Regions from separate parts of the Anthropogastromicrobium aceti genome, predicted to be linked through region 1. Evidence: a T-box and tRNA genes for the amino acid it is inferred to sense, from the RefSeq annotation. Region 1 holds a T-box; the other holds one or more tRNA genes.
What was found. A T-box is a leader RNA that pairs with one kind of tRNA and senses whether it is charged. The one in region 1 lies ahead of LKD48_RS14185 (valine--tRNA ligase), so its partner is inferred to be a tRNA-Val.
Positions count from the first base shown of each region.

Region 1 (5,566 bases):
GTATGTTCCTTCTGCAGCTGTTTTTCCATGCGAACAGAAAGAAATTCTGCTTCTCTCCATCCTTTTTCTGTCAAAGAGTCAATCTCATAATTTGGATCGCCATGGCGAACAATAATAAGTCTCATTTTTCTTTCCTTTCTATATTTAATAGTTTCAATTTTCACTTAATTTCCACTTATTTTCACCATGATTTTAGCATATCAGCAAAAATGTGACAAGTGCAAATATTAGCTTATCCGTGAACTGCAACCTTAACTTCGAATCTGAATCTTCTCTGCTGCCGTACAGGCATAAAGATCGCCAAGTGTCTTTTGATAAAATTCCCGATACGCTTTTGGGCATGTAATCGTCAGCTTTTCAATAGGATCTTTCATCGACATCTGTTTTTGCGTCTTATCTTTTCTTACCTGTGTCAGTGTTGCCTTTACATGTTCGCCAAATTCAAGATACTCTGTCTGTGTCGTTTTCGTTTGCCAAATAGTCTGATGCAGCGAAATCTCTTTTTCGTATTGACGATAATATTCCTGAAAGATATAGTCTGTCATATACGGTGTATAAATCGCATACAGCTTAAGGATTCCAAGAAGACTGTAATACAGTGCAGTCTGACCAGACCTGCAATTTTCTTCTCCATGCTTTTGTGGCTGATAAAGGCGTTCTTTTGCAATTTCAATATAAAAATCGCAGAAATCGCTCCAAAAAAGCTCATCAATTTCATGGCGTGCCTGTCCGATCTCAAATTCGTTTAGAAGCTGTGCTGCGCGAATCGTTGTCTCATTTACGCGTTCCATGATCCAGCGATCTATCGGAAGCATTTTTTCTTCCTTCATCGCATTCTCTGGTGTAAACTCATTCAACTGAAGAATTACAAATTTAGATGCATTGTACAGCTTATTTAAAAACCGTTTTGAAATTTTTAGTTCTTCCTCGCTGAAAAATGTATCTGTTCCTAGCTTGCTGTTTGCCGCCCAGTAGCGCATCGCATCCGCAGAATGTTTTTCTATCAGCATCATCGGTGAATTGGACGCATTATTTTTTGACTTGCTAATTTTTTCTCCCGGCTTTGCCAAGACAAAACCACTAATCATTATATCTTTCCACGGAACCTGTCCTGTATGATACAGACTCTTTACGATAGTATAGAATGCCCATGTACGAATGATCTCATGTGCCTGACTTCGCATTCCCATTGGAAAAATCTCATCCGAAATGTCGTCAGTCTCTTTATAGTGTGCATTGATTAATGGTGTTACTGACGATGTTGCCCATGTATCAAACACAGCCGTCTCTGGAATAAACTCATTACAGCCGCACGTACATGCTTTTAATGGACTCTGCTCAAGCGGATTTACTGGCAGTTGGCTCTCCTCTGCAAAAATCGGTTTGCCACACTTTTTGCAGTACCATACTGGAAATGGAACACCAAAATAACGCTGTCTTGAAATACACCAATCCCACTTTAAGTTTTCAACCCAAATTTTATAGCGGTTCTTCATATGCTCTGGATGCCATCGAATCTCATCTGCTGCCTTTAAAAAACGGTCCTTCTCTGAGAGAACATCAATATACCACTGTTTTGACATAATGAACTCAACCTCATGCTGACAGCGCTCATGAACAGCAACCATATGGCGAATCGTCTCTTGTTTTACCAAAAGATTTTGCTTCTTTAGTAATTCAATGATATACGCTCTGGCCTTTTTTACAGTCATTTTCCCTATAAAATCAATCTTCTCGCTGATTGTTCCATCTGCAAGAATCACTTCCTTAGATGTTAACTTATGCTTCTGATACCACTCAACGTCGGCTGAATCACCAAATGATGCACACATAACTACGCCAGTTCCCTTGTCCATCGCTACAGTATCATCTGCAAGAATTGGAATTTCAAAATCATATAACGGAACTATTGCTTTCTGACCGATAAACTTCTTATATCGCGTATCATCTGGATGAACAAAAATGCAGGCGCATCCAGCAAGCAGTTCTGGTCTTGTTGTCGCAATCAAGAGATTGCCAATAGGTGTAGTAAAATTCAGATAGTTAAATACCGTCTCACACTCTTTTGTCTCAAGCTCGGCCTGTGCAATTGAAGTTTGGCATTCAGTACACCACAGTACTGGAGATGTCTTCATGTAGGCTTTTTTCTTCTTTGCCAGCTCAATAAAAGAGCGCTGTGAAATTCTTTGTGCCCGATCTGATACTGTCTGATACTGCAAATTCCAGTCTACACTAAAACCCAGACGACTCCACAGTTCTTTAAACTCGCCCTCGTAAGTTCCTATCGTTTTCATACACTTTGCCCGAAATTCACTTCGAGGCATCTGATTTGCCCGAATTTTCTCATCGCGCTCAACTAAGCGCTCTGTCGGCAGTCCATTATCATCAAAACCAAATGGATAAAATACATCGTATCCCTGCATCCTCTTAAAGCGCGCAATCATCTCTGCCTGTGTATAGGAAAATACATGACCAATATGAAGCTTTCCGCTTACAGTCGGCGGCGGCGTATCAATTGAAAAGATTTTTCTCTCTTTTCCATTCTGATAGCGATAGATATCATTCTCCTGCCACATTTTCTCCAATGCTTTCTCTGCCTTTTGAAAATCATACTTTTTTTCCATTACAGATTCCTCCTGAATATAAAGATTATCCAACACAGACAAAAAAACGCCCTGAGCCAAACGCCCAGGGCGAACATACATGTCCGTGGTACCACCTAGATTCAGAAATACTTCTGCACTCAATACAATACGAGAATCTATTTTTAATTCCGATATTGCTTCCCTTGATAACGGTGGGAATCTCCGTTGGAGTCTACTAAAGCTATAAAAACTATACCTGTTCGATCCAAAGCTCAAAGGCTACTTCCATGCGTCCTTCACGAAATTTTTCACCAACCAATTTCTCTCTGTCCATCCGGAAACTGCATGTACTCCTCCTCGTCAATGCTTTTTGTCTGTAATTGTTACGCACAGTATATCACAAAAATATGCAATGTCAAGCTTTTTATTATTTTTATTTATCCCAACGTCTGCACAACTTTTCAATATCTTCTGTGAAACGGCGAATATCTTTATTGGCACCTTCTCTGTATTTTTTTACAATAGCAAGAAGCTGCTGTGCTGCATCAAACAGTTTTCGATATACATCACTCATCCGGCCTTCTCTTGGCTGATAATCCTTCTTAACATACTCTCTTGTTCCTTCACGAATTTTTTGATCTGACAGCAAATCCCACGATTCTCCTGTGTATGGTGCCGTTGCATTAATCCCATAGGTAGTTGTCAAAAGAGATGCAAATGAATCTGTGACAGTATCCTCTCCATGAACAACAAATACATGTGTTGGCTTAGGTGCAATATGGCTTACCCAGCGCACAAGTCCTTCTCTGTCTGCGTGACCGCTTATTCCCGTCATGCGTGCAATTCGTGCCTTTACACAAATTTCTTCTCCAAAAAGTCTTATATTTTTTGCACCGCCTAACAGCACGCAGCCAAGGCTTCCCTCTGCCTGATAACCAGCAAATAAAATGGTGCATTCTGGCCGCCAAAGATTATGTTTTAAATGATGGCGGATTCGTCCGGCATCGCACATGCCAGATGCTGAGAGAATGACCTTGGGTTTTGGATCTTCATTGATAGCACGTGATTCCTCTACGCTGACGGACAATCGAAGTCCCGGAAAACGAATCGGATTAATTCCCTGACGCACAAGTGCCATGGCTTCCTCATCAAAGCATTCCTGTGTATTTGTCATAAAAATATTTGTAGCCTCCACAGCAAGCGGACTATCCACAAAGACTTCTGTATGTTCAAATTCTGGCAGTTCATGATCTACCTTAAGCTGCCTTAAAAAATATAATATTTCCTGTGTACGTCCAACTGCAAAACAAGGGATCACTAAATTTCCGCCGGCAGCAAGTGTCTCCTTTAAAATTTGCTTTAACTCGCTTTTACAGTCTAAAAGAGAAATGCCCTGATCATGACTTCTATTTCCATACGTTGATTCCATAACAACATAATCGGCATCGTCCACATATGATGGATCTTTAATCAATGGCTGATTCGTGTTTCCAATATCACCGGAGAACACAATTTTCTTTGTATGTCCTGCTTCTGTCAACCATACCTCAATAGACGCTGACCCAAGCAAATGGCCAACATCTCTCATCCTGATTTGAATGCCCGGTGCAATATCAATCTTTTTTTCATATTCACATGGAACAAAATATGTCAGCACATTTTCTGCATCCTCAATAGTATAGACAGGAACCACCGGCTCTGCATCACTTCTCTTATTTTTTCTGTTTTTCCACTCTGCTTCAGACTCCTGAATATGAGCGCTATCCTTCAACATGATTCGACATAGCTGCGTCGTTGCCTTTGTTGCAAAAATACTTCCACGAAAACCATTTTTATAAAGATACGGCAGCATTCCAGAGTGATCAATATGCGCATGCGTCAGAAAAACATAATCAATCTGGGAAATTGGAAACGGCAGTTCTTCATTCACATAAATATCACGTCCCTGCTCCATGCCACAATCAACAATAATCTTCTTATTACATGCCTCCAGACAATGACAGCTTCCTGTCACTTCATGAGCAGCTCCATTAAATGTTAATTTCATAGCAAAACCCTCCTTTTTCAGTTTTTCTTATACTTCTATATATATTATACTATTTCTATTTCTATAAATCCAGACTATTTTCTTACAATTATATTTCATGATTTTGTATAAGAGCCATTTCCTTACGATACGAAGATGGAGTCATTCCCGTTATTTTTAGAAATGTGCGGTTAAAATAACTTATGCTGTTAAAGCCACATAATGACGCTACCTCACTGATTTTTTTGGAAGATCTGGCAAGCATCTGGCTGCTGTTTAACACTCTGCATCTGTTTAGATAACAAAATGGTGTCATTCCTGTCCATGCCTGAAACAATCTGCAAAATTGACCTCTGCTTAGATGAACCAGACTGGCAAGTTCTTCAAGCGTTAAATCTTCCATGTAATGTGTCTCAATATATGACACTGATTTTTGCAGATATTCAAGCTGCGGCCTTCTTTTTTTTGCATCTGGATAAAATGACTTTAAATGATGATCATACAATTTTTGCCAGATCATTAAAAACGTTCCCTGAATCAAAAGTTCCTTTGCTGCAATTTTCTCCTCATCCATAGAAAATATAAATTTCAGCTGCGTTAATATTTCCTTATGCCAATTTTTTTCTGACGTAAATGTTACGGCATACTTCCATGATCCACTGCAAACAGGATACATATATTTTTGAAAGCATTCTGAGTTATGCGGTGAAATAAGCCATAGCGGATCAGCTACTGCGGCATGAAATAAAACAGTCCCTTTAGTTCTTGCCCAATGCATAAGCTTTGGAGGCACGAAAATACCATCTCCTTTCTTTAAAAGAAATGCATGATTTTCAATAAAAAACTCTACTTCTCCTTCCTCCACATAGAAAAACTCCAGTTCTGGATGCCAGTGAAGATAAAGTGCTGGGAAGTTTTTTTCTGGCAGCGCTGCTACACCATCTGTTTCTGTAGG
Region 1 covers NZ_JAJEQN010000048.1:10,918-16,483, forward strand. The annotation lists gene LKD48_RS14180 (histidine phosphatase family protein) at 1-125, opposite strand, end outside; gene LKD48_RS14185 (valine--tRNA ligase) at 252-2,624, opposite strand; T-box leader at 2,687-2,958, opposite strand; gene LKD48_RS14190 (MBL fold metallo-hydrolase RNA specificity domain-containing protein) at 3,019-4,632, opposite strand; gene LKD48_RS14195 (AraC family transcriptional regulator) at 4,721-5,566, opposite strand, start outside.

Region 2 (5,566 bases), on a different contig from region 1:
ATAAAGTGTTTCATCATCATAATTTTCATCCAGCCACTGCTGTACAACATTGCTTGCTGGAATATTTTTTTCACGCTGATCCTGGCGCATAAGTGCCGCTGCTGACACAAGACTGTCTGCTGCCATAAAAATGATAAGACACCATGTTATGATTTTTCCAGCAAGCATTGGAATCTTTTCAATCCACTTAGAAAGATAAGGATAAACTCCTTTCAACCATACAACACCTGCAATTCCCCAGAAAAAACAAAACAGCAAATTAATTCGTCCTCCGATATTAAACATAAAACCGCTGTAATCCCAGAAGATCTTTCCAAATACGATTTCCGTAAAAACGCTGCACAAATACTCGTATACACCGCCTAATACGGTTCCCATCGCAAAAATAAACGATGAGGAGCGATTTCTGTAATTGTACAAAAGCGATGTTGCCACCACCATTGCAAGACCCCATACAATACTAAATGGACCCCATACAACGCTGCTTCTGCTCATCCAGTACCCCATCGTGATACGGCAAAATATAGTCTCTATCAAATCGCCTGCAAATGCACCTATAAAAAACAATAATACAAGCTTGTAAAAACTGCAGCCTTCAGCAAAAACGGTTATTTTTTCCTTCTCTACGCGTTCTCCCTCATTGATCGCAGGATATGCTTTTTCCACACGCATAAGGATATGCTTTTCAAGCCATCTTCCAAATCGTTTTTTTCTGCTATAGAGTTCGTGATCAATCTTTTGAATCGTATCATTTCTCTTTACACTGCCGCGAATGATATATGTAGATCCCAAAATATCAACTATTAACACACCAAGCAGTGCCCACAATGTAATCTGCATCATAAATGATGGTACCATATGATAAAATTTCATCAAAACAGGTGTTACAAACTTAACTGATAAAACGCCTAAGATACCCCATACAATAGAATACTGCAGACAGATGTATCCATCAAGATTCCATCTTTTAGAAGAATAGTCCCACCATTTTTTATGATCCAATTTTTCAAGAATCTTTGCTGTAAACCACTCAAGAAGTGTACTAACTCCCGCACAGCCCAGAAACAAAATCGGTACCTCATCAAACAATTCTGGAAAGCCAATTGTTATAATTACTGCTGCAATGCCGTATACAATACAAAGTGGGCTGTTTAGCATACCTCTGTTCATAAATTTTCGGTATTTTAAGACACAAAAACATGTCTCCGCAATCCATCCCAAAAATGAATATACGAAAAAGAGCCAAAGACACCCGAATAAATCAAGTCCTCCCATTATTTTCCAGTTATCCTTTCAAATTTTCAATTCCTAAAGATCAGTATAGATCAATTTTTACAGCCGCCACAGCCACCGCAGCCAATCGTACCGTCCATATAAAATTCTGGCTTATCAATTAAGCAGACTGCCTGTGAAGAGATGCCCTCTCCTGTTCCTGTAAAGCCTAGTCCTTCTTCTGTTGTTGCCTTAATGTTTACCTGATCGAGTTCAAGATGAAGTGCCTCTGCAATATTTGCTCTCATCTGCTCACGATATCCGGCAAGCTTCGGTCTCTGTGCAATAACAGTTGCATCTATATTGCTGATGTAGTAACAATTTTCCTCAAGAAGTTCTCCTACTCTTTTTAGCAATTCTATGCTTGATGCTCCCTTATATGCCGGATCCGTGTCTGGAAAATGCTGACCAATATCTCCAAGTGCAGCCGCACCAAGCAGCGCATCCATTATTGCATGAAGCAGCACATCTGCGTCAGAATGACCAAGAAGTCCTTTTTCATACGGAATCTCTACACCGCCTAAAATCAGTTTGCGTCCCTCAACGAGGCGATGCACATCATATCCCATACCAACTCTCATATCAAATCTCCTTACCTTTCTTTATGTTAAGGGCAAAATGTTTTTGACTCCTTTGATACCAGATTTCTAACCTTTTGACCCTGATATTATTATCATATCACGACTCACTTTTATTTTCCACGCAGAATCTATAAAAATTTTCGGAATTTTTTGAAAAATTTGCTTGACATTTTCTTTGATATGCGCTATACTTCTCTTCGTCAAGGGGTCTTAGCTCAGCTGGGAGAGCATCTGCCTTACAAGCAGAGGGTCATAGGTTCGAGCCCTATAGGCCCCATCTTGGCGGAATAGCTCAGCTGGCTAGAGCACACGGTTCATACCCGTGGTGTCGAGAGTTCAAATCTCCCTTCCGCTACTGACTACAAGGATCGCGCAAGTGGTCCTTTTTTTGTGTCATAAAATTTCATCCCACAAAAAACACAAAAAAGGAGAGTCTTAATAATAACTCTCCTTTTCCCCCAAAAAATTATTAGCTAAATCCAAAGAAGCGCTGTGCCAAACCATATCCCCTGCATACAATCGCTCTTCCGACCTTACCTGGAAGATTTAGTGCAATTCCCTGAGCACTAAAACGAAGATGACGCCACATAGTTTGATTTTCTTTTTTCATATAACTCCAAAGTGCTTCCTTTTTTTGTTTTGAATCCTCTGTGTTAATTAACGCATAATGAACTGTAGTTACCGTACACATAATCTGCAGATAGCTATATAAATAGCTGCGCAGCTTTTTGTTGCTGATTTTTTCAAGATCAAATGCATCAAAGATGATGCGATTGACGCGATCCTGCTGGTCGATTCGCTTCATCATAACCTGCTGATTAACAGACTGATCTTCTCTTCCCGTATAGTACATATAAAAATCTACATCCAGATAGTACATAACGCGCACATATGGAAATGGCTTGTATACATAAATATTATCAACATAGAATGTATGCTTTGGAAGCGTCAGGTTAATTCCCTTTAACAGACTGGTGCGGTATATTACTGCATGCATCAAAAGATAATGACCTGTCTGGAACTTACCTATTTCTTTCCAGCTAAAGAAACGTCCCCTTGGAAGTGTCTTGCGATAATCAATTGACTTCTGGCGAAGCACATCACCATTCTCGTCATGACGATCGTAAACAAAATTGGAAATCAGCATATCAAGCTCATGATTTTTTTTGACAATACGGCGTAAAAAATCAAGCACCTGCTTATAAGCTTCTGGTGCAAGGCTATCATCACTGTCAACTACTTTAAAGAACAGACCTGTTGCATTTCTGATTCCCGTCGTTACTGCGTCTCCATGACCTCCGTTTTCCTTATGAATTGCCCGCACAATATTCGGATATTTTCTCTCATATTCGTCCGCAATTTCTGCTGTACGGTCTGTTGATCCGTCATCCACGATCAAAATCTCTACCTCATCACCACCCGGAAGCAGCGTTGCCATGCAGCGATCCAAATATGCCTCTGAATTATAGCTTGGAACTGTTATTGTTAAAAGTTTCATCATAAATACCTTTCTGTAGCCTAGCAGCATATGCTGCAGTGCAAATTTTCCTGTACAAATACCATACAAGGTGATTATATACAATTTTTCAGGCTACTGCAAGGTCTTTTTGTCAAATACAAAAGTTACTGTTCATGAAAGCCCCTCGGTGCAATAGTTTCCGGCTTATTCGTGAATTGTAATATACACAACTCCTGCAGCTGTTCCTGCAAAACCAATGATGCAGGCAGCCACTGCATATGTCTGCAAATAGCTGCTAAGCCATGTGCTTTGCTGTACAAGAATGGATATGAGGTTGGCTGATACATGCAAAATAATTGGTGCTGTAAGCTTTGCGAACCGTTCATATGTCCAAACAAGAAGTGCTCCTAAAATAAATGCGTACAGTGCCTGAAGCAGATTGCCATGAACTGCGGCAAAAATCAAAAGCGCTGCCAAGGCTGACGGCCCCACACTAAGCCACGTACGCATTCTTCTGTAAAGGATACCGCGAAATAAAAGTTCCTCTGCCACTGGTGCTGCAATGCCAACTACAAGTATCTGAAGCCACAGCTTGTCTGAATAAAGTGCCTTTGCTACGTTTTTTGCATCTTCTTCTCTGATTGTCTTTAACCCAGTTAACTCAAACAGCATATTAACGCCAATACAGGCACATATTCCAATGATAATCATGATGATTGCAGAATAAAGTGATAGCTTCTTGCCTTCCCAGCGAATCTGTTTGGAATCTTTGTAAAATAAAATTCCCATAATTATAATACAGGACACTTTTTCAATCAGATTTGCCATCAGACCGCCGTTTGGATAAAGACCTAGCACTGCCATTCCTATAGCCATATAGATGACGAGCGGATAGATCAAATTGATCAGTCGCCTCGACAATGGTTGATATCTCATTTTTTATTTCCTTTTCTTATTTTTTCTTCCCGTTTTTTCTGATCTGCTTTTTTCATGCGAGCACGAAAAGCCTCTTCTGACTGCCGCTTTTGCTGCGCTTTTGACACAGCAAGAGCTACTGCCTGTTTTTTCTCCTCAAAGGCTATTTTTTTCTCTTCAACGGCCTCCTGCACTAGCTGTTTTCGCTCCTCTGCTGCCAGTCTCCGTTCTTCTGCTGCCGCTTCTGCCGCCAATTTTCCCTCTGCTACAGCATCCGCCACTGCCTGCTTCTTCTCTTCTACACTCTCCTGTACAGCCTCTGCCTGTGCCTTTAGCTTCTCTGCAAATTTCTTAGAATTGATTTCTAAGTTCGGATATGCCTCTCCGATACGGCGAAGCAGTACCGGATCCTCGCGAAGAAGTTGGCGCACCTTTGTGCTGACTTCCTCAGAATTATCTGCTTCTACACCATCAATTTCCTTTTTAACAAGATTAAATGCAATATGTGATACAATATTATCCCAGATCATCAGCATAACAATTGCACCTGACAGCGTATAAAGAATCCACTGCGGAATGGCATGAATCCATTTCATCAAAACTGGATCAATCAGCTTTACAATTGCCACACCTCCAATTCCAAATAATACCAAGTTTCCAATCCAAATACGGCCATGCAGATTCATTGGCTTTTGGCTGTAATCCCACCAGCGCGCATGGAACATTTTTTCCATGTACCAGCTGACAAAATATTCTAGGACTCCGCAGAGTACAAAAGACGCCAAAAACGTCACAATATAGCTTGCATTTCCAATCAGTCCACCAACTAAAACTGTTACAACAACGGCACCTGAGCCATAAATCGGACAATATGGACCAATTAAAAATCCACGGTTAATAAAACGGTGAAACTGTATATACTTTAATATCACTTCCATGCACCATCCGGCGACAGAATAGCAAAAAAATAGTACGATAAGCTCTGCTATTGTTTGTCTAAGCATTAAATTTTCTCCTTTCAAAACGCATAAGGGGACAATATTTCTATTGTCCCCTGGTGTCTTAAATGGTTGCGATATCGATCAGTGTCAGCTGCTCTTCTCTATTCTCAAGACTAGTAATCAATGCCTTTGCTGTATCGATTGCTGTCAGTACATTTACACCTGTCTCGATTGCATTTCTACGGATAATAAAACCATCATGGCTGTGCTCTGCGCCCTGTGTTGGTGTATCAATGACAAGATCAATCTGATGGCCAAGAATCAAATCAAGAAGATTCGGTGAATCCTGCTCCAGCTTGCTTATATAAAGTGTATCCACTCCCTTTGCACGAAGTGCT
Region 2 covers NZ_JAJEQN010000014.1:23,713-29,278, forward strand. The annotation lists gene LKD48_RS07110 (putative ABC transporter permease) at 1-1,275, opposite strand, end outside; gene ispF (2-C-methyl-D-erythritol 2,4-cyclodiphosphate synthase) at 1,326-1,853, opposite strand; tRNA gene LKD48_RS07120 (tRNA-Val) at 2,058-2,130, shown strand; tRNA gene LKD48_RS07125 (tRNA-Met) at 2,135-2,208, shown strand; gene LKD48_RS07130 (glycosyltransferase family 2 protein) at 2,323-3,351, opposite strand; gene LKD48_RS07135 (CPBP family intramembrane glutamic endopeptidase) at 3,517-4,248, opposite strand; gene LKD48_RS07140 (putative ABC transporter permease) at 4,245-5,231, opposite strand; gene carB (carbamoyl-phosphate synthase large subunit) at 5,290-5,566, opposite strand, start outside.
Region 2: it has a tRNA-Val gene. The T-box ahead of LKD48_RS14185 (valine--tRNA ligase) is inferred to sense a tRNA for this amino acid. The anticodon was not compared.